Regions from separate parts of the Streptomyces sp. NPDC003038 genome, predicted to be linked through region 1. Evidence: predicted binding sites of a transcription regulator. Region 1 holds the regulator's gene; the other holds the start of a gene.
What was found. The regulator HrcA, encoded in region 1, represses chaperone genes, less so after heat shock. The targets are predictions, from matches to a motif close to TTNGCACTCNGNNNNNCNGAGTGCNAA.

Region 1 (15,263 bases):
CCGGCCCGGGACGGGGAGCGGGCCGTGGCACTGCTGCGCCCGGCCGGTGACACCCCGCCCAGGGTGACCGGCGGCCCGGATACCGCGCAGCGGCTCGCCGGACGGTTGCGGGCCGGGCTCCGCGAGGCCACCGAGGGGCTCGCGTCGGATGCCAGGGCCCTGCTGCCCGGCCTGGTGGTCGGGGACACCTCCAGGGTGCCGCCCGACCTGCACGACGCGTTCCGGGCCACCGACCTGCTGCACCTGCTGGCCGTCTCCGGGTCGAACCTGACCGTGGTGCTGTTCCTGCTCATCGGGCCCCCGGCCCGCGCGCAGCAGGCCGAGCGGCGGGGGCTGGCACCTCGCCTCGGGCTGTCGCTGCGGGCGACCGCCCTGTGCGGAGCCGCCCTGACGCTGGCCTTCGTGGTGGTGTGCCGGCCGGAGCCGAGCGTGCTGCGGGCCGCGGCCTGCGGCTCGATCACCCTGCTGGCCATCGCCACCGGGCGGCGTAGGTCCCTGATCCCCGCCCTGGCCGCCGCCGTGCTGCTGCTCGTGCTCTACGACCCGTGGCTGGCCCGCAGTTACGGCTTCCTGCTGTCCGTCCTGGCCACCGGGGCCCTGCTCACGCTCGCCCCCCGGTGGAGCGAAGCCCTGCGGCAGCGCGGGATGCGGCCCCGGCTTGCCGAGGCGGTGGGAGCCGCCGCGGCCGCGCAGGCGGTGTGCGCGCCCGTGGTCGCCGTGCTCTCGGCCCGGGTCAGCCTGGTGGCGGTGCCGTGCAACCTGCTGGCCGAGCTGGCCGCGGGTCCGGCGACGGTGCTCGGCTTCGCGGCGCTCGCGGTGGCCCCGCTGTGGATGTCCGCCGCGGAAGCGCTCGCCTGGTGCGCGGGTGTCCCGGCCGGGTGGATCGCCGCTGTGGCCCGGGCGGGGGCGCGGCTGCCGGGAGCGGAGCTGCCCTGGCCCGGCGGGATCACCGGCGGCATTCTGCTGGCCGCCACCACCCTGGTACTCGTAGGGCTCGGCGCCCGGCTGATCCGAAAGCGGTGGGTCAGCGCGGCCCTGGCCGTGCTGCTGCTCCTCGCCGTGCTGAGGCCGCCGCAGGTCACCCGTACGCTCACCGGCTGGCCTCCGCCGGACTGGAGCTATGTGCAGTGCGCGGTGGGCCAGGGAGACGCGGCCGTGCTGGCCGTCGCCCCGGGCACGGCCGTGGTGGTGGACGCCGGCCCCGACCCCGGCCCGGTGGACGCCTGCCTGCGGGCCCTGGGCGTGCGCAGGGTGCCGCTGCTCCTGCTGACACATTTTCACGCCGACCACGTGGCGGGCCTGTCCGGGGTGCTGCGCGGCCGGGCCGTGGGTGTGATTCAGACCACGACACTGGAAGAGCCGCCCGGGCAGGCAGAGTTCGTTCGACGGACCGCGGCGGCCGCCGGCGTGCCCGTCGTGGCGGCGGTACCGGGGGAGCGCCGGCGGGCCGGGCCGCTGGAATGGCAGGTGCTGTGGCCGCCGCCGGCCGGCCCGCCACCGGAGGGGGCCAACGACGCGAGTGTGGCCCTGCTGGTGCACGCCGGAGGCCTGACCCTGCTCCTGCTGGGCGACATGGAACCACCCGCGCAGCAAGCCCTCTTGAAGGAGCATCCGGAGCTGGGTCCGGTGGACGTACTCAAGGTCGCCCATCACGGCTCCGCACGCCAGGACCCCGCCCTGCACGCCCGGATCCGGCCACGGCTCGCGATCGTCCCGGTCGGCGCGGAAAACCGCTACGGACACCCCGCACCGGGTACGCTCACGCAGCTGCGGGCGATGGGGGCGACCGTACTGCGCACCGACACCGACGGCTCGATCGCCGTCACGGGCACGGGCTCGGGAGTGCGAGCATTCAAAGCCAACCGGCGGCGAAGCCGGTGCGGGCATACCGGGCGCGGCCATTCTGTTTGCCCACGACCCGGCAGCATGATCGAATGCGTCTTCGCCAGAACGGTCCAAGACCACACAGCACGGGGGTGCATCAGCCATGTTCGGTCGCCGACGGGGTATGGAGTCGGCCGGAACTTCCAGCCCGCACACATCAGCGACACTGACGTTGCCGCCCACGGCGGGCCTGCTCAGCTGCCGGGTTCTCGACACGGTCCACCAGCCGGTCCGACAGGCCACGTTCGAGGTGACCGACCCGATCGGACGCCGGATCGTCAGCGGGGAGACCGACCCGTACGGCGGGTTCACGGCCGCCGTACCGCAGGGCGAGTACCGGCTCTCCGTCACCGCCGAGGGGTACGCGCCGTTCCACGGGGCGACGCTGGTGGGGGAACCGGGGGAGCCCGGCACCGGCGAGATCATCCTCGACGCGGTGGAACCGCCGCTGCTGCCGCAGCCCGGCCACTGGGAGCTCGATCCGACGCATTCGTCCATCGGTTTCACCGTCAGGCACATCGGCTTCGCCCGGATCCGCGGCCGGTTCAACACGTTCGCCGGCGCGGTGCGGATAGCCGAGCGCATGGAGGACTCCTCCATGCACGTGATCATCGATGCGGCGAGCATCGACACGGGGGTGCGGCTGCGGGACGACCACCTGCGGTCCGCCGACTTCCTGGACGCGTCCCGGCACCCCACGGTGGAGTTCTACAGCGAACGGTTCATCCACCGCAGCGGCAGCCGCTGGGCCGTGGCGGGCGCCCTCACCCTCCACGGGGTCAGCCGCTCCGTCACCCTGGACACCCAGTACCTGGGTCTGGGCACGGGCATGGAGGGCGAACCTCGGGCCGCCTGCCGGGCCACCGCCGAACTGAACCGCGAGGACTTCACCCTGAACTGGCAGTCGACGCTGGCGCACGGGATCGCGGCCATCGGTTCGAGCGTGGAAGTGACGCTGGACGTCCAGATCGTCCACAAGGCGTAAGGGCCCGGGCCCTACGGGGCCTCCAGCCAGCCTTCGTACTCGGCGGCGAGGCCGTCCAGCGTGGTGGCGTCGAGCCGCTGCCGCGGGTCCTCGACGACCACCAGCCACTGGGCGTCCTCGGCGTCGTCCTCGCCGGCGAGGGCGTCGCGGAACAGCTGGGGTTCCTCCGGGAGACCGAAGCGGTCGACGGCTTCCCGCGCCACCTCCTCGGCGGTGTCGCGGTCGGGCAGGACGAGTACGTGTCGCACATTCACGCGACCATTCTCGGGTACGCGGAGCGGGGGGCTGTCGGTGCGGCGTGGGATGCTGGACGCGATGGCCACCAGGAAGAACTCCACCGACGATCCCCTCGCCCCGCTCACCCTCGCGGTGGGGCAGGAGGACCTGCTGCTCGACCGTGCCGTGCGGGAGGTGGTGGCCGCCGCACGCGCCGCCGACACCGACACGGACGTGCGCGACCTCTCCTCCGAGCAGCTCCAGCCCGGCACGCTGGCCGAGCTGACGAGCCCCTCGCTGTTCTCCGAGCGCAAGGTGCTGGTCGTGCGCAATGCGCAGGACCTGTCCGCGGACACGGTGAAGGAGGTCAAGGCGTACATCGACGCGCCGTTCGAGGAGATCAGCCTCGTCCTCCTCCACGCCGGCGGAGCCAAGGGCAAGGGTCTGCTGGACGCGGCGCGGAAGGCGGGTGCGCGGGAGATCGCCTGCCCGAAGATGACGAAGGCGACGGACCGGCTGGCGTTCGTGCGGGGCGAGTTCCGCACGCTGGGCCGTTCGGCGACGCCCGAGGCGTGCCAGACGCTGGTCGACGCGATCGGCAGCGACCTGCGGGAGCTGGCCAGCGCGGCGGCCCAGTTGTGCGCGGACGTCGAGGGCACCATCGACGAGGCCGTGGTCGGCCGCTACTACACGGGCCGGGCCGAGGCCTCCAGCTTCACGGTCGCCGACCGGGCCGTCGAGGGACGCGCGGCGGAGGCCCTCGAAGCCCTGCGCTGGTCGCTGTCCACCGGCGTGGCGCCGGTCCTGATCACGAGCGCCCTGGCTCAGGCGGTGCGCGCGATCGGCAAACTGGCCTCCGCTCCGCGCGGGGCCCGCCCGGGCGACCTGGCCCGGGACCTGGGCATGCCGCCCTGGAAGATCGACCGGGTCCGCCAGCAGATGCGGGGCTGGTCGGCGGACGGCGTCTCCGACGCGCTGCGCGCGGTGGCCGCGGCCGACGCGGGAGTCAAGGGCGGTGGCGACGACCCCGAGTACGCGCTGGAGAAGGCGGTCGTGGCGGTGGCCCGAGCGGCGCGCCCCCAGCGGCGCTAGCCCGCACCGACCCTGCCCGGGTTCGTCCCGGCCGGCTGCCGCCGGGCCCCGTCCCGGTCGCAGCTCTTACCCTGTCCTGGCCCCGACCGCGGCGCCGTCGCCCGGTACCGGCTCGGGCAGACGTGGGCCCCTGCGGCCGGTCCCGCCTCAGATCCGGCCCGGTTGCCGGCTTCGGTGGGCGCGGGGCCGGTCCCGGTCGGGCCGGGGCCTGCGGCGACGCGCGAGGCGGTGGCAGCGAGAAGGCCCCGGCCGCCACCCTGGAGGGGTGGAGGCCGGGGCCTTCGTCGTACTGATGAGGTGCGCCGCACCCGCGTGGCGAACGCAGGCCGCGTGCGGCGCGGTGTGCCGGTCAGGAGCGGAAGAGAGGGCCCGCTGGGTCCTCACCGGCGATTCACATCGAGGGCTCAGCCCTGGAGGGAGGCAACCTTGGAGGCCAGCGCCGACTTCTTGTTGGCGGCGGCGTTCTTGTGGATGACACCCTTCGAGACAGCCTTGTCGAGCGCACGGGAGGCGTCGCGAGTGGCCACAGCGGCCTTCTCGACGTCACCCGCGACGACGGCCTCGCGGGCCTTGCGGATCGCGGTCTTGAGCGAGGACTTGACGGCCTTGTTACGCAGGCGCGCCTTCTCGTTCGTCTTGTTCCGCTTGATCTGGGACTTGATGTTCGCCACGAAAGAGCCTTTGCAGGTTCAGAGTTTGATCTTCGGATTGTGTCCCTCCCCCAGACTCAGTCCGGGGGGACCCCCGACTGAGAGGGCATACGAGACACAGCTGCCCAGGCTACCAGGCACGCTCCGGGCGGCCCAAACCGAGCGCACTGCCCCGTCCATGGGACCATGGGAGTCTGCGTACAGATCCGACATCGCGCCGACGACAGCGGCGGGAGGCGGACTTTCGCTCAGACCGACGCTTCGCCAACGCTTCCGACTGCGACCCGAGAATCAGGACACTGCGTGCCCGCGATCCCCAGCCACGTGCCCGAGCCGAGCCGTACCGACCCGGCGCTGATCCGCAACTTCTGCATCATCGCGCACATCGACCACGGCAAGTCGACCCTTGCCGACCGGATGCTCCAGCTCACCGGTGTGGTCGACCAGCGGCAGATGCGCGCCCAGTACCTCGACCGCATGGACATCGAGCGTGAGCGCGGCATCACCATCAAGTCCCAGGCGGTCCGGCTGCCCTGGGCGCCCAGGACGGGCGAGGACCAGGGCAGCACCCACATCCTCAACATGATCGACACCCCCGGGCACGTCGACTTCACCTACGAGGTCTCCCGGTCGCTGGCCGCCTGCGAGGGCACGGTCCTCCTGGTGGACGCCGCCCAGGGCATCGAGGCGCAGACCCTCGCCAACCTGTACCTGGCGATGGAGAAAGACCTCGCGATCGTCCCGGTCCTGAACAAGATCGACCTGCCGGCCGCCCAGCCGGAGAAGTTCGCGGAGGAGCTCGCGAACCTGGTCGGCTGCCAGCCCGAGGACGTCCTGCGGGTCTCCGCGAAGACCGGTCTCGGCGTGGACGCGCTGCTCGACAAGATCGTCGCCACGGTCCCGGCCCCGGTCGGCCCCAAGGACGCCCCGGCCCGCGCGATGATCTTCGACTCGGTCTACGACTCGTACCGCGGTGTCGTGACCTACGTCCGTGTCGTCGACGGCCAGCTCAACAAGCGCGAGCGCATCCGGATGATGTCCACCGGCGCCACGCACGAGCTGCTGGAGATCGGTGTCTCCTCCCCGGAGATGACCCCGGCCGACGGCATCGGCGTCGGTGAGGTGGGCTACATCATCACCGGCGTGAAGGACGTCCGGCAGTCCAAGGTCGGTGACACCATCACCAGCCTGCACGGCGGCGCGACCGAGGCGCTCGGCGGCTACAAGGACCCGAAGCCGATGGTCTTCTCGGGCCTGTACCCGCTCGACGGCTCGGACTACCCGGACCTGCGCGAGGCCCTGGACAAGCTGCAGCTCAACGACGCCGCGCTCGTCTACGAGCCGGAGACCTCGGCGGCGCTCGGCTTCGGCTTCCGCGTCGGCTTCCTCGGCCTGCTGCACCTGGACGTGGTCCGCGAGCGCCTGGAGCGCGAATTCGGCCTCGACCTGATCGCCACCGCCCCCAACGTGGTCTACCGCGTGGTCCTGGAGGACGGCAAGGAGGTCACGGTCACCAACCCGAGCGAGTTCCCCGAGGGCAAGATCTCGGACGTGTTCGAGCCGGTCGTCCGGGCCACCGTGCTCGCGCCGACCGAGTTCATCGGCGCGATCATGGAGCTGTGCCAGAACCGTCGCGGCACCCTCCTCGGCATGGACTACCTCTCCGAGGACCGCGTCGAGATCCGCTACACCCTCCCGCTCGCCGAGATCGTCTTCGACTTCTTCGACCAGCTGAAGTCCAAGACGCGCGGATACGCCTCCCTCGACTACGAGCCCACCGGCGAGCAGGCCTCCAGCCTGGTCAAGGTCGACATCCTGCTGCACGGCGACAAGGTCGACGCCTTCTCCGCCGTCACGCACAAGGACGCCGCCTACGCCTACGGTGTGCGCCTCGTCGCCAAGCTGCGCGAGCTCATCCCGCGGCAGGCCTTCGAGGTGCCGATCCAGGCTGCCGTCGGCTCGCGGGTCATCGCCCGCGAGACCATCCGCGCCATCCGCAAGGACGTCCTCGCCAAGTGCTACGGCGGTGACATCTCCCGTAAGCGGAAGCTGCTGGAGAAGCAGAAGGAAGGCAAGAAGCGGATGAAGATGGTCGGCTCGGTGGAGGTCCCGCAGGAGGCGTTCATCGCAGTCCTCTCCAGCGACGAGTCCAGCGCCAAGAAGAAGTAGCGCTGTGTGAGCCTCCAGTGAGAAGTGCGTGAGGCGCCGCGAGGGCGTTGTACGCGAAGCAGGCCCCCGCGCATCGGCGCGGGGGCTTGTTTCGTTATGAATCGGCCGCTCGCTGGCTCTTACGTACCAGGCGGTCGGCCCCTAGTCTGATCACTGCTCGATGGTTACTCGCCAGTTACAAGCCCTGAGTCAGCGCACCGGAGCATGAGCCGTGCACGACAGGCCCAGCCCGCGTGGTCCCGGAGGACGTCCGTGAGCGACACACAGACCTTGATCGAGAACCGCCCGCCCACCGTGGCGGCACTCTTCCTTGAGCGCGTCGCCGCCACGCCGAATGCGGAGGCGTACCGGTTCCCGGTGCCCGCCGCCGGCGGCGAGGGCGCTCCCGACGACTGGAAGTCGCTCAGCTGGGGACAGGCGGCCGAGCGGGTCTTCGCCATCGCCGCCGGGCTGACCGACCTCGGCCTGCAAGCGGAGGACCGCGTCGCGCTCGCTTCCAACACCCGGGTCGAGTGGATCCTCGCCGACCTCGGCGTGATGTGCGCGGGCGCCGCGACCACCACCGTCTACCCGAGCACCAACGCGGAGGAGTCGGCGTACATCCTCGCGGACTCGGCCAGCCGGGTCCTGATCGCCGAGGACGCGACGCAGCTGGCGAAGGCCCGCGCACACCGCGCCGACCTTCCCGAGCTGGCGCACGTCGTCGTCATGAACACCGCCGACGCGGTGTCCGCCGAGGGCGACCCGGAGGGCTGGGTGCTCTCCCTCGCCGACCTGGAGAAGCGCGGTACGGAGTACCTCGCCAAGCACCCCGGGGCGGTGAAGGAGCGGATCTCGGCCATCACCGCCGACCAGCTCGCCACCCTCATCTACACCTCCGGCACCACCGGCCGTCCCAAGGGGGTGCGGCTGCGGCACGACAGCTGGTCGTACATGGCCAAGGCGACGGTGGCCACCGGCCTGATCAACGCGGACGACGTTCAGTACCTGTGGCTGCCGCTGGCCCACGTCTTCGGCAAGGTGCTGACCTCCGGCCAGATCGAGGTCGGTCACGTCACCGCCGTGGACGGCCGCATCGACAAGATCATCGAGAACCTGCCGATCGTCCAGCCGACGTACATGGCGGCCGTTCCGCGCATCTTCGAGAAGGTCTACAACGGGGTCGCGGCCAAGGCCCGGGCCGCCGGCGGCGCCAAGTACAAGATCTTCCAGTGGGCCGCGGGCGTCGCCCGCGAGTACGCCAAGGTCACCCAGGACAACTTCCGGCGCACCGGCAACGCCACGGCGCCCTTCGGCCTCACCACCAAGCACAAGATCGCCGACGCGCTCGTCTACTCCAAGCTCCGCGACGCCTTCGGCGGCAACCTGCGCGCCGCCGTCTCCGGCTCCGCCGCCCTGGCGCCCGACATCGGCTACTTCTTCGCCGGCGCCGGCATCCACATCCTGGAGGGCTACGGCCTGACGGAGTCCAGCGCGGCCTCCTTCGTCAACCCGGGCGAGGCCTACCGCACCGGCACCGTCGGCAAGCCGCTCCCCGGCACCGAGGTCCGGATCGCCGACGACGGCGAGATCCTGCTGCGCGGCCCCGGCATCATGCAGGGCTACCACGGCCTGCCCGAGAAGACCGCCGAGGTCCTGGAGCCGGACGGCTGGCTGCACACCGGTGACATCGGCGAACTCTCCGCCGACGGCTACCTGCGCATCACCGACCGCAAGAAGGACCTGATCAAGACCTCCAACGGGAAGTACGTCGCCCCGGCCGAGATCGAGGGACGGTTCAAGGCGATCTGCCCGTACGTGTCGAGCATCGTGGTGCACGGCGCGGACCGGAACTTCTGCTCGGCGCTGATCGCGCTGGACGGGCCGGCGATCCTGGGCTGGGCCGCCGAGCACGGGCTGGAGGGCAAGACGTACGCGGAGGTCGTGGCGGCGCCGGAGACCGTCCGGCTCATCGAGACGTACGTGCAGACCCTGAACGAGGGCCTGCAGAAGTGGCAGACGGTGAAGAAGTTCCGGCTGCTGCCGCGGGACCTGGACGTCGAGCACGGCGACCTCACGCCGAGCCTGAAGCTGAAGCGGCCCGTGGTCGAGCGGGAGTTCAAGTACCTGATCGACGAGATGTACGAGGGATCCCTGGAGGCCTAGCGCCTGCCGCCGGCCGGGCGGGGCGGGCAGCCGGGCCCGTCCCCGCCGTGTCCCTGCCGTGTCCCCGCCCCGCCGTATCCCCGGGGTGTCCCCGCAGGCGGAGGGCCCGGGGACCCGGCGGGTGCGGGACAATGGGTGCATGCCTTCCGCACTGCCCGACGGTGAACCCATGCCCGAAGACGGCTCGCTGCCGTCGCATGCCCTGGCGGGTGCCGACGAGCGGCCGCTCGGCTTCTACCTGCACGTCCCGTACTGCGCCACGCGCTGCGGGTACTGCGACTTCAACACCTACACGGCGACCGAGCTGCGCGGTACCGGCGGCGTGCTCGCCTCGCGCGAGAACTACGCCGACACCCTGATCGACGAGGTGCGGCTGGCGCGCAAGGTGCTGGGCGACGACCCGAGGGCCGTGCGCACCGTCTTCGTGGGCGGGGGCACGCCGACGCTGCTGCCCGCAGGGGACCTCGTACGGATGCTCGCGGCGATCCGGGACGAATTCGGCCTGGCGGACGATGCCGAGATCACGACGGAGGCCAATCCGGAGTCGGTGGACCCGCGGTACCTGGCCGAGCTGCGCGCCGGCGGCTTCAACCGCGTCTCCTTCGGCATGCAGAGCGCTAAGCAGCACGTCCTGAAGGTGCTGGACCGCACGCACACGCCGGGTCGCCCGGAGGCGTGCGTCGCGGAGGCACGGGCGGCGGGCTTCGATCACGTCAACCTGGACCTGATCTACGGGACCCCGGGCGAGACCGACGAGGACTGGCGGGCCTCGCTCTCGGCGGCGCTGGGGGCCGGTCCGGACCACATAAGCGCGTACGCCCTGATCGTCGAGGAGGGCACCCAGCTGGCCCGGCGGATCCGCCGGGGCGAGGTCCCGATGACGGACGACGACGTGCACGCCGACCGGTACCTGATCGCCGACTCGGTGATGGCGCAGGCCGGGTACTCCTGGTACGAGGTGTCGAACTGGGCCACCTCGGAGGCCGGGCGCTGCCTGCACAACGAGCTGTACTGGCGCGGAGCCGACTGGTGGGGCGCGGGGCCGGGCGCGCACTCGCACGTGGGCGGGGTGCGGTGGTGGAACGTGAAGCACCCGGGCGCGTATGCCGCCGCGCTGGCGCAGGGGCGTTCTCCCGGCGCCGGGAGGGAACTCCTGTCGGAGGAGGACCGGCGGGTGGAGCGGATCCTGCTGGAGCTGCGCCTGGTGGACGGCGTGCCGCTGTCGTTGCTCGCGCCGGCCGGTCTCGCCGCGGCGGGGCGTGCCCTCGGGGACGGGCTGCTGGAGGCGGGGCCGTACGCCGCCGGGCGGGCCGTGCTGACCCTGCGGGGGCGGTTGCTGGCCGACGCGGTGGTCCGCGACCTGGTGGACTAGCCCCTGCGGGCCGGCTGCTGGGGGCACTGCCCCCAGACCCCCGCGCCTCAAACGCCGGCGGGGCTGGGTGTGCGCCTCAAACGTTGGCGGGGCTGGGTGTGCGGGGCTGGGTGTGCGCCCCGCTGGGTGTGTGCCTCAGACGTCGGCGGGGCTGGATGTGACGTGGTCGATCAAGTGTTCCACCGCGCCCAGCAGGGTCGGTTCCAGGTCCCGGTACGAGGTCACCCGCGACAGGATGTGCTGCCAGGCGGCTCCCGTGTGGTCCGGCCAGCCCAGGGCCCGGCAGACGCCCGTCTTCCAGTCCTGGCCGCGCGGGATCACCGGCCATGCCGCGATGCCCAGCGCCGACGGCTTCACCGCCTGCCACACGTCCACGTACGGGTGGCCCACGATCAGGACGTCCGGCGAGATCACCGACGCCGCGATACGGGACTCCTTCGAGCCCGGCACCAAGTGGTCCACCAGGATCCCCAGGCGGGCGTCCGGCGCCGGGGCGAAGTCCGCCACGATGGCCGGGAGGTCGTCGATGCCCTCCAGGTACTCCACCACCACGCCCTCGATCCGCAGGTCGTCACCCCAGACCCGCTCCACCAGCTCGGCGTCGTGGCGGCCCTCGACGTAGATCCGGCCCGCGCGCGCCACCCGCGCCCTGGCGCCCGGGACGGCGATCGAGCCGGAGGCCGTACGGGCCGCGGCCTCCGGTCCGCGCGGCGGGCGGGTCAGCGTCACCACCGCCCCGTCCAGCAGGAACCCCCGCGGCTCCATCGGGAAGACCCGCCGCTTGCCGAAGCGGTCCTCCAGGGTCACCGTGCCCGCCTCGCAGGCCACCACCGCGCCGCAGAAGTCCGTACCCGCCACCTCGACCACGAGGTCGGGTTCCGCCGCCACCTCGGGTACGGCCTTGGGGCGCTTCCACTGCGGGGTCAGGTCGGGGGAGTACTCGCGCATCCGGCCGACAGTAGGAGAGCCGGCCCGCTCACGCCTCCGACACGCCGAAACGGGCCGCGAGTGTGGCGCGTTGCGCACGCACGAAGGCCGCCGGGACCACCGCTCCGTGACCCGGCACGTACAGCGCGTCGTCGCCGCCCAGCGACAGCAGCCGGTCCAGAGCGGCGGGCCACTGCCCGGGCACCGCGTCCCGCCCCGCCTGCGGTTCCCCGGACTCCTCGACCAGGTCCCCGCAGAAGACCACCTCCCGCTCACCCGGCACGAAGACGGCCAGGTCGTGCCCGGTGTGGCCCGGCCCCACATTGGCCAGGAGCACCTGCACCCCGCCCAGCTCCAGCGTCCACTCGCCCGACACCGGATGCCGGGGCAGCACGAGCATTTCCACGGCTTCGGCCGCCTCCGGCTCCGCCAGCCCGTGCCGTACCGCGGAGTCCCGCAGCGCGTCCCGGTCGGCCGCCAGCAGCGAGTCCAGGCCGACCGCCGCGTACACCTCGGCCCCGGAAAAGGCGGCAGCACCCAGCACATGGTCGAAATGTCCGTGCGTGAATGCGATATGGGTCACGCGCCGCCCGGTCAGCCGCTCCGCCTCGGCCCGGATCTGCGCCCCTTCCCGCAGGCACGAGCCGGGATCGATCAGGAGGACCGATTCGTCCCCCACCACCAGCCCCACAGTGCAGTCCCACACCGGCAGGCGGCGTCGGCCGGCCCGTCCGGTCAGCCGTTCCCAGCCCGCCTCTTCCCAACGCACGTCCATGCGGCGACGCTACCTTGGCGGGCCTCCCTTGCTAGGGGCGTACCGCCCGGCCGTACACTGAGCGGGGGATCGCTGGCACTCGAACGCTCAGAGTGCCAACGAAGCCGAAGGACCGCCGACGAAAACCCGCACACAGGTGGAGGTGCCGCGCGATGCTCAGCGAACGCAGACTCGAAGTGCTGCGCGCCATCGTCCAGGACTACGTCGGGACGGAGGAGCCGGTCGGCTCCAAGGCGCTCACCGAGCGGCACCGGCTCGGCGTCTCGCCCGCCACCGTGCGCAACGACATGGCCGTGCTGGAGGAGGAGGGCTACATCGCCCAGCCCCACACCAGCGCCGGCCGGATCCCCACCGACAAGGGCTACCGCCTCTTCGTCGACAAGCTGGCGGGGGTCAAACCGCTGTCGTCGCCCGAGCGCCGGGCCATCCAGAACTTCCTCGACGGCGCCGTCGACCTCGATGACGTGGTCGGCCGTACGGTGCGGCTGCTCGCGCAGCTCACCCGGCAGGTCGCGGTCGTCCAGTACCCCTCGCTGACGCGTTCCACCGTGCGCCACGTCGAGCTGCTGTCGCTGGCCCCGGCCCGGCTGATGCTCGTACTGATCACGGACACGGGGCGCGTCGAGCAGCGGCTGATCGACTGCCCGAGCCCCTTCGGGGAGACCTCGCTCGCGGACCTGCGGGCGCGGCTCAACAGCCGGGTCGTCGGCCGCCGTTTCACCGATGTGCCCCCGCTCGTCCAGGACCTCCCCGAATCCTTCGAGGCGGAGGACCGCGGCACCGTCTCCACGGTGCTCGCGACGCTCCTCGAAACCCTGGTCGAGGAAGCCGAAGAGCGGCTGATGATCGGCGGTACCGCCAATCTCACCCGCTTCGGACACGATTTTCCCCTGACGATCAGGCCGGTGCTCGAAGCGCTGGAGGAGCAGGTCGTGCTCCTCAAGCTGCTCGGCGAGGCCAATGAGTCGGGCATGGCCGTACGGATCGGGCATGAGAACGCCTACGAGGGGCTGAACTCCACGTCGGTCGTCTCGGTCGGTTACGGTTCGGGCGGCGAAACAGTCGCCAAACTCGGCGTGGTCGGACCGACACGCATGGACTACCCCGGAACGATGGGAGCGGTACGCGCAGTGGCACGTTACGTCGGACAGATCCTGGCGGAGTCGTAAGTGGCCACGGACTACTACGCCGTTCTCGGCGTGCGCCGCGACGCATCGCAGGACGAGATCAAGAAGGCCTTCCGCCGCCTCGCGCGTGAACTTCACCCGGATGTGAATCCGGATCCGAAGACGCAGGAGCGTTTCAAGGAGATCAACGCGGCGTACGAGGTGCTCTCGGACCCGCAGAAGAAGCAGGTCTACGACCTCGGCGGCGACCCGCTGTCCTCCGGCGGCGGCGCCGGCGGCGGAGCGGGTGGCTTCGGAGCGGGTGGCTTCGGCAACTTCTCCGACATCATGGACGCCTTCTTCGGCCAGGCCTCGCAGCGCGGCCCGCGCTCGCGGACCCGGCGCGGCCAGGACGCCATGATCCGCCTCGACCTGGAACTGGACGAGGCGGCCTTCGGGACGACCAAGGACATCCAGGTCGACACGGCCATCGTCTGCACCACCTGCTCCGGTGAGGGTGCCGCTCCCGGCACCGCGGCGCAGACGTGTGACATGTGCCGTGGCCGCGGTGAGGTCTCGCAGGTCACCCGGTCCTTCCTGGGCCAGGTCATGACCTCGCGCCCCTGCCCGCAGTGCCAGGGCTTCGGCACCGTGGTCCCGACCCCGTGCCCCGAGTGCGCGGGCGACGGCCGGGTCCGCTCCCGCCGCAGCCTCACGGTCAAGATCCCGGCCGGTGTCGAGAACGGCACCCGGATCCAGCTCGCGGGCGAAGGTGAGGTCGGCCCCGGCGGCGGCCCCGCCGGCGACCTGTACGTGGAGATCCACGAGCTGCCGCACCCGACCTTCCAGCGCCGCGGGGACGACCTGCACTGCACGGTGACCATCCCGATGACGGCGGCCTCCCTGGGCACCAAGTGCCCGCTGGAGACGCTGGACGGCATGGAGGAGATCGACATCCGGCCCGGCACCCAGTCCGGCCAGTCGATCCCGCTGCACGGGCGCGGCGTCACCCACCTCCGCGGTGGCGGGCGCGGTGACCTGATCGTCCACGTCGAGGTCACCACTCCGAGCAAGCTGGACGCCCAGCAGGAGGACCTGCTGCGCCAGCTCGCGAAGCTGCGCGGTGAGGAGCGGCCCCTGGGCCAGTTCGCGCCGGGGCAGCAGGGTCTGTTCAGCCGCCTGAAGGACGCGTTCAACGGCCGCTGACCGGCCCGCGATCACCCGTACGAGCCCGGCCCGGGGACGCCCCGGACCGGGCTCGACGCATGGGCCCCGGCCGCGCCCGGAAGCGGACTATGCCAGGCGAATGCCATGATTCGGCCCCGTGAGCGGGACATGGCACGATGCAGTCCATGTCCTCCGCACCGAACGGTCTGTCCCCGTACCCGATCGTGCAGGCTCCCATGGCGGGCGGCGCCTCCTGTCCGCCGCTCGCCGCCGCGGTGTGCGAGGCGGGCGGACTGGGCTTCCTCGCCGGGGGCTACAAGACCGCCGACGGCATGTACCAGGAGATCAAGCGGTTGCGCGCGCTCACCCGCCGCCCCTTCGGCGTGAACCTCTTCATGCCGCAGACCGGTTACGTCGACCCGGCCGCCGTCGAGGCGTACCGCGGGCAGCTGGCCGGCGAGGCGAGCTGGTACGACGTCTCCCTCGCCGCCGACGACATCATCGGCACCTGCGACGACGGCTACGACGCCAAGCTCGCCATCCTCGCCGAGGACCCGGTCCCGGTCGTCTCCTTCACCTTCGGCTGCCCCACGCCCGAGGCGCTCGCCCGCCTGCGCAAGGCCGGTACGTACACCGTCGTCACCGTGACCTCCGTCGACGAGGCCCGGGCGGTGCAGGACGCGGGCGCCGACGCGGTCTGCGTCCAGGGTGTGGAGGCGGGCGGCCACCAGGGCACCCACCGCGACGACCCGCAGGCCGACGGCACGGCGTCCAT
Region 2 (15,263 bases), on a different contig from region 1:
CCGGGCTGGTGTGGGCCAGTGGAGGGAAGGTGGGCGTCCGCTCGCGGTGTCGTCCGGGGTGCGGGGCGTGTCCGGTGCCAGGATCCGCAGCTATGCAGCTAGTACGACAAAAGGAAGATAAGGCGCAACACGGTCACCGGTACGCGGCACGCCCGCACGGCCGGTTCGGGGTGACAGGAGCGGCGCTGGCCGCACTGCTGGTCGCGGCCCTCGGCACGGCGTGCGGTTCCGCGGAATCCGGAGCACCGGACAAGGCCGAGAAGGCGAAGGCCGGCAAGGCCACGGAGGCGGCGGGCGCGGCCGGCGCGCCCCGCACCAAGGCGGAGCGGCTCAAGGCGGCCCAGCAGGCCCGCATCATCGCCGCGAAGAAGTGGGGCCTGGCCAAACCGCCGCTCACCGCCCCGCCGGCGCCGAAGGAGAAGCCCGAGATCACCACCCGGGAGGGCTTCGAGGTGGAGGACGGCGAGAACCTGCCCCCCGTCTTCACCACCGTCCCCACGGAGGACAAGGTCGTCTTCCTGACGATCGACGACGGCGCGGAGAAGGACCCCGAGTTCCTGAAGATGATGCAGGAACTGCAGTTGCCGTACACGGCGTTCCTCAGCGACTACATCGTGCGCGACAACTACGCCTACTTCAAGAAGATGCAGGCGGCGGGCGTCACCCTGAACAACCACACGCTCAACCACCGCTACATGCCGGCGCTGTCGTACGAGAAGCAGCGCCAGGAGATCTGCGGCCAGCAGGACATGATGCAGAAGCAGTTCGGCAAGCGGCCGACGCTCTTCCGGCCGCCGTACGGGAACTACAACGAGGACACGCTGCGCGCGGCGAAGTCCTGCGGGATCAAGGCGGCTCCGCTGTGGAACGCCGAGGCGTTCCCGAACCGGATGGACTACCGCGAGTGGGACCGCGACCTGCACCCCGGTGACATCATCCTCACGCACTTCCGGGGACGGGAGGACTGGAAGGGCACGATGCCTGACATGATCCGTCATGTCATGAAGACCGTCACGGACAAGGGGTACGCCGTGGCCCGCCTGGAGGACTATCTGTGAAGCACGCGCGCCGGTTGGTAGCCGGAACGCTGGCCGCCGGCGCGCTCGCGCTGTCCCTGACGGGATGCGGGGACAGCGTGGACCCCATCGAACGGCTGGGTCGCGAGGCGACGCGGGAGACACCGGACGCAGCCGCCTCACCTCCGGTGCCGCCGGCGCCTTCGGCGGCCGGGGGCGGCGCGGAGGGGAGCGCGGAGGCCGGCGGCGCGTCGGGCGAGGCGTACAGGAAGTGGGGCCTGTCGGCCCCCGTCCAGTACGCCCCCAAGCCCGCCCACAAGCCCCAACTCCCGCAGGCGGCCCCGGGCAAAGTCCCGGTCGTGGACCGAATACCCGTCCCGGCCGGGGAGAAGACCGTCTTCCTGACCTTCGACGACGGCGCGGAGAAGGACCCCGAGTTCCTGCGGATGGCGGCCGACCTCAAGCTGCCGATCAGCATGTTCCTGACCGACAGCGTGGCCTCGTCGGACTACGGGCACTTCGAGAAGCTCCGCGACAACGGCTCGGCGAGCACGATAAACAACCACACGCTGACGCACCCGAACCTCCGGACCCTGCCCTTCGCGGCGCAGAAGAAGGAGATATGCGGCCAGCAGGACCGGCTGGAGAAGCGCTTCGGCCACCGGCCGCCACTCTTCCGCCCGCCCTTCGGCAACTACAACGACGACACCCTCCGGGCCGCCTCGGAGTGCGGAGTCTCGTCCCTGGTCCTGTGGCGCGTGTCGATGCAGATCAACGACTTCCAGTACGCCGACGGCTCCGCCCTCCGGCCGGGCGACATCATCCTGGCCCACTTCCGCGGCCGGGCCGAGCTCAAGGGCTCGACGGAGGTCCAGATGACCACCCGCATGCTCCAGAAGATCCAGGAACAGGGATACCGGGTGGGCCGGCTGGAGGATTACCTGTAGGGGATGGGCGGGCGGGCTCGGTCTGCCGGGTCATGGGTGTCCGCCTCGCGCTGGCGTTCCGCGCTGTCGCTGATGCGCAGGAGCAGGGCGATCATGATCCAGTTGGCCAGGAGTGACGAGCCGCCCTTCGCGAGGAAGGGCAGCGCCTTGCCGGTCAGGGGGATCAGGCCCGTCACGCCTCCCGCGACCACGAAGACCTGGAGGGCCAGGGCCGCGCTGAGGCCCACCGCCAGGAGTTTGCCGAACGGGTCGCGGGCGCCGAGTGCCATGCGCAGCCCCCGCTGCACGAGGAGTGCGTAGAGGATCAGGACGGCCATGACGCCGGCCAGGCCCAGTTCCTCGCCCACCGTGGTGAGGATGAAGTCGCTGCGGCCCGCGAACTTGATCAGCTCCGGGTGGCCCATGCCGAGGCCGGTGCCCGACATTCCGCCCGTGCCGAAGCTGAACAGCGCCTGCGCGGACTGGTCCGAGGTCACCCCGGCGGGAGGGTTCGGCCAGTAGACGGACAGCGGCTCCAGCCAGGCGGCCACACGCGCCTTGACGTGCGGTTCCGTAGAGCCGACCGCGTAGGCGCCCACCGCCGCCATGAGCAGGCCGCACACGATCCAGCTGGTGCGCTCGGTGGCGACGTAGAGCATCACCACGAAAACACCGAAGAAGATCAGCGAGGTGCCGAGGTCGCGCTCGAAGACCAGCACCAGCATCGAGACGATCCACACGGTGACGATGGGGCCGAGCTGGCGCATGGGCGGCAGCCGCATGCCCAGGAACTTGCGGCCCGTCAGCGCCAGCGAGTCCCGGTGGACGACCAGATAGCCGGCGAAGAAGACCGCGATCGCGATCTTCACGAACTCGCCGGGCTGGAGCGAGAAGCCGAAGAGGATGATCCAGCGCTTCGCGCCGTACGTGTCCGCCCGGGAGAACGCCGGCGCGATGAGCAGCACCAGCGCGACGGCCATCGTGATGTAGATGAACCGTTGCAGCAGCCGGTGATCGCGCAGCAGCGCCAGCACCAGCAGGCAGGCGGCGACCCCGACCACCGTCCACATCAGCTGCCCCGGCGCGTTCGCGTCCGAGCCGTACCGCTCGATGTACCCCTGGTCGAGACGGTGCAGCAGGACCAGCCCCAGCCCGGTCAGCAGCATGGCGAGGGGGAGGATCAGCGGGTCCGCGCGGGCGGCGAAGCGGCGTACGCCCAAGTGCCCCACCAGTGACAGCAGCGTCAGGCTGATCGCGAATCCGGTGAGGTCGGGCGGCAGCTCGCCGTTCATCCCGAGCCCCGCGCCCGCGTGGCCGAATACGGCGATGGCGACGACGAAGGCCAGCATCAGCGCCTCGGTGCGGCGCCGCGAGCCCGCCGAGGTCAGGGGCGTCAGTCCGCGCACGGGACGCCGCCACCGTCCGTGGGGGCGGGGAAGGGCGCAGCCGGTGGGGGCGCCGGAGGTGCGTCCGGTGATGAGGAAGCGACGCCCGGTGCGATCGGGCTTGCGGAAGCCCTGGGTCCGATCTGCTCGGCAATGAGGCGCTTTATCTTCATATCGACTACGACGTCGAGGTCCCGCCCCTGGTTCCTGCCGGCCCGCTTCGGGCCGCCGCCGCACCCGGCGGGAGGAATGATCCCGAACCGCGGTGAACCCGGGAAGGCGCCCGGGATTCACGGGCTCGGGGCCCGCTCCGCGCAACGCCCGAGTGCCGAAAATTGGCACTCCGCTTGACCGAGTGCTAATCGCCGGAATAGTCTCGCACCTGGCACTCGCCCCTGGTGAGTGCCAACACAGCGACAGGCAGATCCGGCACCCGCGACGACGGATCGACCTGGTCGCCACCTCAGACAGTTAACCCCGCATCTCCGAAGGGGGAGGTCGGATCGTGACGACCGCCAGCTCCAAGGTTGCCATCAAGCCGCTCGAGGACCGCATTGTGGTCCAGCCGCTCGACGCCGAGCAGACCACGGCCTCTGGCCTGGTCATCCCGGACACCGCGAAGGAGAAGCCCCAGGAGGGCGTCGTCCTCGCGGTGGGCCCGGGTCGCTTCGAGGACGGCCAGCGTCTCCCGCTGGACGTCAGCGTCGGCGACGTCGTGCTGTACAGCAAGTACGGCGGCACCGAAGTGAAGTACAGCGGCGAGGAGTACCTCGTCCTCTCGGCTCGCGACGTGCTCGCGATCGTCGAGAAGTAATTCGCTTCCAGATTTGATTTGAGCTGCGCCCCTGGTCACCCTGCTGATGCCGGGCGGCGAGGGGCGTAGTTCGTTCTAGGCGGTGGAGGTCGCGGTGAGCGGCCGAGGATCGCAACGAGAGGACTGAACCGCTCCCATGCCGAAGATCCTGAAGTTCGACGAGGACGCCCGTCGCGCCCTCGAGCGCGGCGTCAACAAGCTTGCCGACACGGTGAAGGTGACGATCGGCCCCAAGGGCCGCAACGTCGTCATCGACAAGAAGTTCGGTGCGCCGACCATCACCAACGACGGTGTCACCATCGCTCGCGAAGTCGAGCTGGACGACCCGTACGAGAACCTCGGCGCGCAGCTCGTGAAGGAGGTGGCGACCAAGACCAACGACATCGCGGGTGACGGCACCACCACCGCCACCGTGCTGGCCCAGGCGCTGGTTCGCGAGGGTCTGCGCAACGTCGCCGCGGGCGCTTCCCCGGCGGCCCTGAAGAAGGGCATCGACGCGGCCGTCAAGGCCGTCTCCGAGGAGCTCCTCGCGACCGCCCGTCCGATCGAGGACAAGTCCGACATCGCCGCCGTGGCCGCGCTCTCCGCGCAGGACCAGCAGGTCGGCGAGCTCATCGCCGAGGCGATGGACAAGGTCGGCAAGGACGGTGTCATCACCGTCGAGGAGTCCAACACCTTCGGCCTGGAGCTGGAGTTCACCGAGGGCATGGCCTTCGACAAGGGCTACCTCTCGCCGTACATGGTCTCCGACCAGGAGCGTATGGAGGCCATCCTCGATGACCCGTACATCCTGATCCACCAGGGCAAGATCTCCTCCATCCAGGACCTCCTGCCGCTGCTGGAGAAGGTCATTCAGGCGGGCGCCTCCAAGCCGCTGCTGATCATCGCCGAGGACGTCGAGGGCGAGGCGCTCTCCACCCTCGTCGTCAACAAGATCCGCGGCACCTTCAACGCGGTGGCCGTCAAGGCCCCGGGCTTCGGCGACCGCCGCAAGGCCATGCTCCAGGACGTCGCCACCCTCACGGGTGCGACCGTCATCGCCGAGGAGGTCGGCCTCAAGCTCGACCAGGCCGGTCTGGACGTCCTGGGCTCCGCCCGCCGCGTCACGATCTCCAAGGACGACACGACCATCGTCGACGGTGGCGGCAGCCACGAGGAAGTCGTCGGCCGTGTCAACCAGATCAAGGCCGAGATCGAGTCCACGGACTCGGACTGGGACCGCGAGAAGCTGCAGGAGCGCCTGGCGAAGCTCGCCGGCGGCGTCTGCGTCATCAAGGTCGGCGCCGCCACCGAGGTGGAGCTCAAGGAGAAGAAGCACCGCCTTGAGGACGCCATCTCGGCGACCCGCGCCGCGGTCGAGGAGGGCATCGTCTCCGGCGGTGGCTCCGCGCTCGTCCACGCCGTCAAGGTCCTCTCGGACAACCTGGGCCTGACCGGCGACGAGGCCACCGGTGTCGCGGTCGTGCGCCGCGCCGCGGTCGAGCCGCTGCGCTGGATCGCCGAGAACGCCGGCCTCGAGGGTTACGTCATCACCTCGAAGGTCGCCGAGCTCGACAAGGGCCAGGGCTTCAACGCCGCCACCGGCGAGTACGGCGACCTGGTCAAGGCCGGCGTCATCGACCCGGTCAAGGTCACCCGTTCCGCGCTGGAGAACGCCGCCTCCATCGCCTCCCTGCTGCTCACGACCGAGACCCTGGTCGTCGAGAAGCCGGCGGAGGACGAGGGCGACGCCGGTCACGGCCACGGCCACAGCCACTGACGCTGTCGCTCGTACACGAGAGGCCCCCGTCCCGCCGTTTCGTACGGCGGGACGGGGGCCTTCCCGTTGGTCGCGAGGCGGTGCGCGCTCAGCCCTCCATCAGGCCCAGCTGCCGCATCATGCTCATGATGTCGTAGTGCCACCAGCCCTCGGCGATCATGCCGTCCTTGCAGCGGAAGGTCGTCGAGCCGGTCGCACTGACCTTCTTGCCGGTCGGCGCCAGGCCCATGAACTCACCTGTGTGCGTGGCGTTCCAGGTCCACAAGGTGGTGACGAAGTCGCCTTCGGCGAGTTGGTGGTCCTTGGTGAAGGTCATGTCGAAAGCGGACCGCCACATGTCGAGGTCCGCCATCAGACCGTCGATCCCTTGCGCGTCGGGGTCGGCCTTGAAGATGTCGTGGTCGACGTAGTCGGGGGTGAAGATCTCCTCGGCGATGGAACGGTCCCCCGTGACGGCCAACTCGTCGAACATCCGGTCCACAACCAGCTTGTTGAGGTTCTCGTCGCGGACCACGTCGAGGTTGGTGAAGGTGGGCATCCCCTCGCACAGCGCCACCATCTCCTGGAACATCCTGTCCGTCTCCGGGAGATGAGAGTTCTTCATGGCGTCGTCGTACGAGGGGAATTCGACCACGTCCACGTAGTGGTTCTCTGCCTCGCGGTCCTTGCCCACGATGCTGTGGGTGACCGTGCGCTTGCCCTGGCTCTGCGAGACGTACCGGTCCAGCAGCTGGTTGAGGTCGTCCTGCCGACTGGTCTTGTAATCGATTATCTGTACGAATGTCATGACGCCTCCCGGGTGGATGGGACATGTCCAGTCTAGGAAGATTTCACCCGTTCGGCCGGTTTTACCGGCGAGTTACTGGGGCCCGTACTTGCGCCCCGTACGCGAGGTCACGCCACCCAGCAGCGCGCGCGGCGTCAGCTTCACCACGCCCATCAGCGCCTTGTACCGCGGGTCCGGAACCGACACCGTCTTGCCCCGCGCCAGGTCGGCCAGGGCCGCGGCGACCAGCTTGTCGGCGTCCAGCCACATCCAGCCGGGGATGTTGTCCGTCCCCATGCCGGCGCGCTCGTGGAACTCCGTCCGTACGAAGCCCGGGCACAGCGCCATCAGCCGTACCCCCGACCCCGCCAGGTCCTTCGCCGCGCCCTGGGTGAACTGCACGACCCACGCCTTGCTCGCCCCGTACGTGCCGCGCGGCACGAAGGCCGCCACCGAGGCCACATTGATCACGCCGCCGCGGCCGCGCGAGCGCATGGACTCGGCCGCGGCCGAGGTCAGCCGCAGGACCGCCTCGACGTGCACCTTCAGCATGGTGAGCTCGTCGGCCATGGGGACTTCGAGGTACCGGCCCTTGTTGCCGAAGCCCGCGTTGTTGACCAGCAGGTCCACCGGGTGCGTGCGGTCTCCCAGGCGCTGCTCGACCGCCGCGATGCCCTCCTCCGTGGAGAGGTCGGCGGCCAGCACCCCGGCCTCGATGCCGTGCCGGTCGTGCAGCTCGGTGGCCTGCTCGCCGAGGCGCTTGTGGTCGCGCGCCACCAGCACCAGGTTGTGGCCCTGGGCGGCGAGCCGCCGGGCGAAGGCGGCGCCGATGCCCGCCGTGGATCCCGTAATCAACGCAGTCGTCATAGGCGCAACCTAGCCTCCCGGGATGTCAGGTCAGCGCGTGCCCGTGCTGTCGCGCGTACGCCAGCGCCTTTTCCCGGACGTCCGGGGCCAGGGCCCGGCCCGCCGCCAGGACGCGGGGCAGCAGCGCGCGCTCCGTGGTCCAGGCACGGAACAGGAAGGCCGAGGTCACCTCGTGGTCCGGTCGGTGGGTGATCTCGATCCGGTCGCCGGGGGAGACCCGGCCCTCGCGGACCACCCGCAGATAGGCGCCCGGCCGCCCCTCCTGGGTGAACCGCTTGACCCAGCCCTTCTCGCCCAGCGCGCCCTGGAAGGTCCGGCACGGGATGCGGGTGGAGGAGACCTCCAGCTCCACCTCGGAGCCCACCTGCCAGCGCTCGCCCAGCAGTGCGCCGCTGAGGTCGATGCCGCTGGTGGTGAGGTTCTCGCCGAACAGGCCGGGCGGCAGCGCGCGGCCCAGCTCGCGCTCCCACCAGTCGAGGTCCTCGCGGGCGTACGCGTAGACGGCCTGGTGGTCACCCCCGTGATGGCGGCGGTCGCACACGGCGTCGCCCTCCAGGCCGCTGCCGAGGCCGGTGGCCTTGAGGCCCGGGGCGAAGACGCGGACCGGCCCGGGGACCGGCAGCTTGCCGATGCCGGTGACCCCTCCCTCCGCGTCGGTGTAGTCGACGACCGTCGCGCGGCCGAGGTTCACGGAGACGAGATGCATAGGCGGCATGGGAGGACACGCTAGCCGAGCCTCCTCAAAGAGTCGCGGGGATATTCGCATCCCGGTCAAAGCGGCCCTTATGCTCGAAGGGTGATCGAGGCACGTCATCTCCGGGTTCTGCGCGCTGTCGCCGGGACCGGGTCCTTCTCCGCCGCCGCCCGCGAGCTGGGCTGCACGCAGCCGGCCGTCTCCCAGCAGATGAAGGCGCTGGAACAGTCGGCCGGCACCCCGCTGCTCATCCGTACCGGCCGCGAGATGCGGCTCACCCAAGCCGGCGAGGCCCTGGTCCGGCATGCCGCCGGGATCCTCGCCGGGCTGACCGCCGCCGAGGAGGAGGTCGCGGCCATCGCCGGCTTGCGCGCGGGCCGGGTCCGGCTGGTGTCCTTCCCCAGCGGCAGCTCCACCCTGGTGCCGACCGCGCTCGCGGCGATGCGCGCCGCGCACCCGGGCACCCGTATCTCGCTGGTCGAGGCCGAGCCCCCGCGCTCGGTGGAGATGCTGCGCGAGGGCGACTGCGACGTGGCGCTGGCCTTCCGCTACGGCGGGGACGGCGGCTCGCCGGGGACCGCCGCCGAGTGGGAGGACCTCGTGGTGCGCCCGCTGCTGACGGACCGGCTCGTCGGGCTGGTCCCCGAGGGGCACCGGCTGGCCGGAGCCGAGCGCGTGGGCATGGCGGAACTCGCCGACGAGCCCTGGATCGCGGGCTGCCCGCGCTGCCGCCGCCATCTGGTGGAGGTGTGCGAGGCCGCGGGCTTCACCCCGCGCATCGACTTCGCCACCGACGACTACCCGGCGGTGGTCGGCCTGGTCGGCGCGGGGCTGGGCGTCGCGGTACTGCCGGAGCTCGCGGTGGAGTCCGTACGGGCCAAGGGCGTGAGCACCGTGGCCGTGGAGCCGGCCGTCGAACGGGAGGTCGTGGCCCTGACCCTGCCCGACCTGGCCCGGGTGCCGGCCGTGGCGGCGACCCTGGCCGAGTTGGAGCGGGCCGCCACGCGCTGAGCCGGGGCTCCACCCGGCGGTGCCGGGGGGAGGTACGGCCGAACGCGTGACGCCCGATGCCCGTGGTGCGACACGCCCGGGCGGGTTGGTCCGTCAGTGAATCGAGGAAACGTTCCTTCAGGCGTTTTCCGATCCGGTCAGGATCCGGTCAGTGAGGTGCGACCGGTCCGATGGGTCCGACCGGGCCGACCGGGCCGACCGGGCCGACCGGTCCGATCGCGCTGGACGCGGGGATCAGGCGATGCCGGGCGCGACCCATCAGTTCCTCGCGCTCGTCCTCGGTGAGGCCGCCCCACACCCCGTAGGGCTCGCGGACGGCGAGTGCGTGCGCCGCGCATTCCGAACGCACCGGGCAACGCATGCAGACCTCTTTAGCCGAGGCCTCGCGCGCGCTCCTGGCCGCGCCCCGCTCGCCTTCCGGGTGGAAGAAGAGGGAGCTGTCGACCCCCCGGCAGGCAGCCAGCAGCTGCCAGTCCCAGAGGTCGGCGTTCGGTCCGGGGAGGCGGGAGAAATCTGCCATTGGTAGTCCTCTTGGTGCCGGTACTGAGGCGGATACGGTCCATGTCTCCACACCTACTGTCCTAGTAGATGTAAATATGACTCATTCGGAATCTAGCCTCAGACACGTGCCAAACGGAAGGAAAGCCGCCAAATAGGGCATAGCTCCAGATGGAGGACGGATGGCTTGTGGCGCCTACGCCGTGTTCGCTTCCTCACGTAGAGTGCCGAAGGTGTCCGTCCGACCCGTAACTCTTTCGAGTGACCATCGTTGAGTGTGCGAAGGCGGTTGAACCAAGAAGTTCTCGGACGGGTGTCCGGGGGCATCGACCGCACAGGTGACGATACGTACCAGCCTGGAGGCTCAAGGTGACGCGCATCAGCAGCTGCGGAGGGCGGTCATGACATCCGTCCTCGTCTGCGACGACTCCCCGCTTGCCCGAGAGGCGCTCCGTCGCGCGGTTGCCACCGTGCCCGGCGTCGAGCGTGTGACGACGGCTGCCAACGGCGAGGAAGTCCTCCGCCGCTGGGGTGCCGACCGCTCCGACCTCATTCTCATGGATGTACGGATGCCCGGGCTCGGCGGTGTGGAGACGGTCCGACGGCTGCTCTCGGCCGACCCCGGGGCCCGCATCATCATGCTGACGGTCGCCGAGGACCTGGACGGCGTGGCCCTCGCGGTCGCCGCCGGTGCCCGGGGCTATCTGCACAAGGACGCCTCGCGCGCCGAACTGCGGGCCACGGTCACCCAGGCCCTCGCCGACCCGACCTGGCGACTGGCCCCGCGCCGGCTCCGCTCGGCCGAGATGGGCGCCGCGCCCACGCTCACCGCGCGCGAGATCCAGGTACTGGAGGGCATGAGTCACGGCCGGTCCAACGCGGAGATCGGGCGCGAGCTCTTCCTCTCCGAGGACACGGTCAAGACGCACGCCCGCAGGCTGTTCAAGAAGCTGGGCGCCTCCGACCGGGCCCACGCCGTGGCACTCGGGTTCCGCTGGGGCCTCGTCCGCTGACCTTCGGGCCACGGCCGTCCGCCGTCGGTCGCGGACCGCGCGGAGCGGTCCCGTCCGCCATCGGCGGGCGGGGCGGCACTCCCGGGACCACCGCTGGGGGTGCCCCCTGCTCGCGGGGTACCGCGTCCGGCCTGTCCGGCGGGCGCCTCCTCCGTCCTGCCGTACCCGGTGCGCGGCCGGGGGTTGGCGGGGCACAATCCGGGGGACGTGTCGCTTCGCGGGCGATGCCGCATCCTTGAGGGTGTGCCGCATCCTTGGAGGTGTGGAGTCCCCGGGGAATCCTCGGGGGCGATTCGGCCGAGCGGGAGGGGAGGGCGCAGACCATGAGTTCCGGCGCACCCGCTCATAACGCTTCGATGCACAACACGGGCCACGGTGCCACGGATGCAGCGGCGTCAAGGCACCATGGATCGATGCGCGACGACGAGGCCCTGGGGTCACCTGCGGCCACAGGCCCCACAGGCCCCACCGGCGCCGCCAAAGGCGGCAGCCGTGGCGGCAGTGGTGGCAGCGGTGGTCCCGGCGCCGGGCCCGTCAGCGCGCTCGTACGCCGCGCGGTGGAGGGTGACGAGCAGGCCACGCACGACCTGCTCGCCTTCGTGCACCCGCTGGCCATCCGCTACTGCCGCACCCGGCTCTCGCGGCTTCCCGGTGACGCTCGTCACTTCGTGGAGGACCTGGCGCAGGAGGTCTGCGTCGCCGTCCTGATGGCCTTGCCGCGCTACCGGGACACCGGGCGCCCCTTCGAGGCCTTCGTCTTCGCCATCGCCGCGCACAAGGTCGCGGACCTGCAGCGGGCCGCCATGAGGCATCCGGGCAGCACGGCGGTGCCGTCCGACGAGATGCCGGAGCGGCCCGACGACTCGCTGGGCCCGGAAGAGCGGGCGCTGCTCAGCAGCGACGCCGCCTGGGCCAAGAAGCTGCTGGCCAACCTGCCGGAGAACCAGCGCGAGCTCCTCGTCCTGCGGGTGGCGGTCGGGCTGACGGCGGAGGAGACCGGTCAGATGCTCGGAATGTCCCCCGGTGCGGTGCGGGTGGCCCAGCACCGGGCGCTCAGCCGGCTGCGGGCGCTCGCCGAGCAGTAGGGGCGCGGTGGCGGCGCCGTTAGGAGGCCGCGGTAGCAGGGTGTCGTCGTAGGAAGCGACGAAACTTTTCCCTGTCCTTAGTGGTGGAATGAGACGCTGCGGGATCCCGTTAGCATGGACATCCGCGCTGAGCAAGACCATTTGGGAAGGTGTCATGACTGACAGCGGTTCGACTGGAGTGCCCGACAAATTCGCCACGCTCGGACTGACCTACGACGACGTGCTGCTGCTGCCGGGCGCGTCGGACATGTCGCCGAATGCGATCGACACCTCCTCCCTCATCTCGCGGAACATCCGTGTGAACGTTCCGCTGCTGTCCGCCGCCATGGACAAGGTCACCGAGGCCCGCATGGCCATCGCGATGGCCCGTCAGGGCGGCGTCGGCGTGCTGCACCGCAATCTCTCCATCGCGGACCAGGCCAACCAGGTCGACCTGGTCAAGCGCTCCGAGTCCGGCATGGTCACCGACCCGATCACGGTGCACCCGGACGCGACGCTGGGCGAGGCGGACCAGCTGTGCGCGAAGTTCCGCATCTCCGGCGTTCCGGTCACCGACGCGGCGGGCAAGCTGCTCGGCATCGTCACCAACCGCGACATGGCCTTCGAGTCGGACCGCAGCCGCCAGGTGCGCGAGGTCATGACGCCGATGCCGCTGGTCACGGGCAAGGTCGGCATCTCCGGTGTGGACGCGATGGAGCTGCTGCGCCGCCACAAGATCGAGAAGCTTCCGCTGGTCGACGACGCGGGCATCCTCAAGGGCCTCATCACGGTCAAGGACTTCGTCAAGGCCGAGCAGTACCCGAACGCCGCCAAGGACAGGGAGGGCCGGCTGCTGGTCGGCGCCGCCGTCGGCGTCGCCGGTGACGCGTACGACCGCGCCCAGGCCCTGATCGAGGCGGGCGCCGACTTCATCGTCGTCGACACCGCCCACGGACACTCCCGGCTGGTCGGCGACATGGTCGCCAAGATCAAGTCGAACTCCACCGTCGACGTCATCGGCGGCAACGTCGCCACCCGCGACGGCGCCCAGGCGCTCATCGACGCCGGCTGCGACGGCATCAAGGTCGGCGTCGGGCCCGGCTCCATCTGCACCACCCGCGTGGTCGCCGGCATCGGCGTCCCGCAGGTCACCGCGATCTACGAGGCCGCACTCGCCGCGAAGGCCGCGGGCGTCCCGGTCATCGGCGACGGCGGCCTCCAGTACTCGGGCGACATCGCCAAGGCCCTGGTCGCGGGCGCCGACACGGTGATGCTCGGCTCGCTGCTCGCGGGCTGCGAGGAGTCTCCCGGCGAGCTGCTCTTCATCAACGGCAAGCAGTTCAAGTCGTACCGCGGCATGGGCTCGCTCGGCGCGATGCAGTCCCGTGGCGAGCAGCGCTCCTTCTCCAAGGACCGCTACTTCCAGGAGGGCGTGGGCGGCGACGACAAGCTCATCCCCGAGGGCATCGAGGGCCAGGTGCCCTACCGCGGTCCGCTCTCCGCGGTCGTGCACCAGCTCGTCGGCGGCCTGCGCCAGTCGATGTTCTACGTCGGCGGCCGCACGGTTCCCGAGCTGCAGGACCGGGGCCGCTTCGTCCGGATCACCTCGGCGGGCCTCAAGGAGAGCCACCCGCACGACATCCAGATGACGGTCGAGGCGCCGAATTACTCCCGCAAGGGCTGAGCGGACGGCGTAGCGCGGCGGTGAAGGGCGGGCCCGGACGAACCGGGCCCGCCCTTCCGCCGTACGGGTCCGCCCGTCCGCCGTCCGGGTGTGTTCCCGGTGCCCGCGACGGCCGCGCCGCGCGCGAGCGGCGTCCGTACAGCGGTCACCGGAACGCGGCCCCCCGGGGTTCGGGGATACTGGACGGGCAGACCCAGAGGAAAGGCCACCACACGTGACTGAGATCGAGATCGGGCGCGGCAAGCGCGGCCGCAGGGCGTACGCGTTCGACGACATCGCCATCGTCCCGAGCCGGCGGACCCGGGACCCGAAGGAGGTCTCGATCGCCTGGCAGATCGACGCGTACCGCTTCGAGCTCCCGTTCCTGGCCGCCCCCATGGACTCGGTCGTCTCCCCGCAGACCGCGATCCGCATCGGCGAGCTCGGCGGCCTCGGCGTGCTGAACCTCGAAGGCCTGTGGACCCGGTACGAGGACCCGCAGCCGCTGCTCGACGAGATCGCGGAGCTGGACGAGGAGTCCGCCACCCGCCGTCTCCAGGAGATCTACTCCGCGCCGATCCAGGCGGACCTGATCCGCCGGCGCATCAAGGAGGTGCGCGACTCGGGCGTCGTGACCGCCGCCGCGCTCTCGCCGCAGCGCACCGCCGAGTTCTCCAAGGCCGTCGTGGACGCGGGCGTGGACATCTTCGTGATCCGCGGCACCACCGTGTCGGCCGAGCACGTCTCGGGCGCCGCGGAGCCGCTGAACCTCAAGCAGTTCATCTACGAGCTCGACGTCCCGGTGATCGTCGGCGGCTGCGCCACCTACACCGCGGCCCTGCACCTGATGCGCACCGGCGCCGCGGGCGTCCTGGTCGGCTTCGGCGGCGGCGCCGCGCACACCACGCGCAACGTGCTCGGCATCCAGGTCCCGATGGCGACCGCCGTCGCGGACGTGGCCGCGGCCCGCCGCGACTACATGGACGAGTCCGGCGGCCGCTACGTGCACGTCATCGCGGACGGCGGCGTGGGCTGGTCGGGCGACATCCCCAAGGCCGTCGCCTGCGGCGCGGACGCCGTGATGATCGGGTCCCCGCTGGCCCGTGCCACCGACGCGCCCGGCAAGGGCAACCACTGGGGCATGGAGGCCGTCCACGAGGACGTGCCGCGCGGCAAGAAGGTCGACCTCGGGACCGTCGGCACCACCGAGGAGATCCTCACCGGTCCGTCGCACAGCCCCGACGGCTCGATGAACATCTTCGGCGCGCTGCGCCGCTCGATGGCCACCACCGGCTACAGCGAGCTCAAGGAGTTCCAGCGGGTCGAGGTCACGATCGCGGACTCGCAGCACAGCCGCTGATCCGCTTCGGCCTCCCGTACGTACGCTGGAGGGCCGGCACCCCGAGCGGGGTGCCGGCCCTCCGGCACGTCCTGGGGCCGGGCGGCCGTGTCAGTCGCCGACGCCGACCGCGGCGTAGAGGGGGATTCTCCGGCCGTCAGAGCCGGTGCGCCGCGCCCGCGGGGCTGGCGCCGCGGGTGTCCAGGAGCAGTTGGGCCTTCACCGCGAGGCCTTGCATGTCGTAGGTGCGGTGGTGCTGGAGCAGGATCGTGAGGTCGGCGTTCGCGGCGGCCTCGTACAGCGACTCGGCGCGGGGGATCGGCTGGTCCCTGACCCGCCAGCCCGCGATGTAGGGGTCGTGGTAGCTGACCAGCGCACCCAGGTCGATCAGGCGGCTGGCGATCTCGCAGGCCGGGGAGCCCTCCTGGTCGGCGAGGTCGGGCTTGTA

Region 2: the regulator HrcA is predicted to act here: its motif matches at 3,663-3,689, upstream of groES (co-chaperone GroES).

Annotation. Positions count from the first base shown of each region.
Region 1 covers NZ_JBEXNN010000001.1:378,270-393,532, reverse strand. The annotation lists partial or broken gene ABZX75_RS01850 (ComEC/Rec2 family competence protein) at 1-1,851, shown strand, start outside; gene ABZX75_RS01845 (YceI family protein) at 2,009-2,869, shown strand; gene ABZX75_RS01840 (hypothetical protein) at 2,881-3,123, opposite strand; gene holA (DNA polymerase III subunit delta) at 3,185-4,177, shown strand; gene rpsT (30S ribosomal protein S20) at 4,582-4,848, opposite strand; gene lepA (translation elongation factor 4) at 5,131-6,996, shown strand; gene ABZX75_RS01820 (long-chain fatty acid--CoA ligase) at 7,249-9,141, shown strand; gene hemW (radical SAM family heme chaperone HemW) at 9,281-10,513, shown strand; gene ABZX75_RS01810 (DUF3097 domain-containing protein) at 10,649-11,461, opposite strand; gene ABZX75_RS01805 (MBL fold metallo-hydrolase) at 11,490-12,215, opposite strand; gene hrcA (heat-inducible transcriptional repressor HrcA) at 12,368-13,384, shown strand; gene dnaJ (molecular chaperone DnaJ) at 13,385-14,527, shown strand; gene ABZX75_RS01790 (nitronate monooxygenase) at 14,674-15,263, shown strand, end outside.
Region 2 covers NZ_JBEXNN010000008.1:162,148-177,410, forward strand. The annotation lists gene ABZX75_RS13310 (polysaccharide deacetylase family protein) at 93-1,058, shown strand; gene ABZX75_RS13315 (polysaccharide deacetylase family protein) at 1,055-1,963, shown strand; gene ABZX75_RS13320 (FtsW/RodA/SpoVE family cell cycle protein) at 1,954-3,291, opposite strand; gene groES (co-chaperone GroES) at 3,833-4,141, shown strand; gene groL (chaperonin GroEL) at 4,278-5,900, shown strand; gene ABZX75_RS13335 (ester cyclase) at 5,989-6,687, opposite strand; gene ABZX75_RS13340 (SDR family oxidoreductase) at 6,760-7,533, opposite strand; gene ABZX75_RS13345 (MOSC domain-containing protein) at 7,559-8,239, opposite strand; gene ABZX75_RS13350 (LysR family transcriptional regulator) at 8,330-9,238, shown strand; gene ABZX75_RS13355 (WhiB family transcriptional regulator) at 9,387-9,758, opposite strand; gene ABZX75_RS13360 (response regulator transcription factor) at 10,138-10,749, shown strand; gene ABZX75_RS13365 (sigma-70 family RNA polymerase sigma factor) at 11,163-11,834, shown strand; gene guaB (IMP dehydrogenase) at 11,989-13,497, shown strand; gene ABZX75_RS13375 (GuaB3 family IMP dehydrogenase-related protein) at 13,712-14,836, shown strand; gene ABZX75_RS13380 (nucleotide sugar dehydrogenase) at 14,973-15,263, opposite strand, start outside.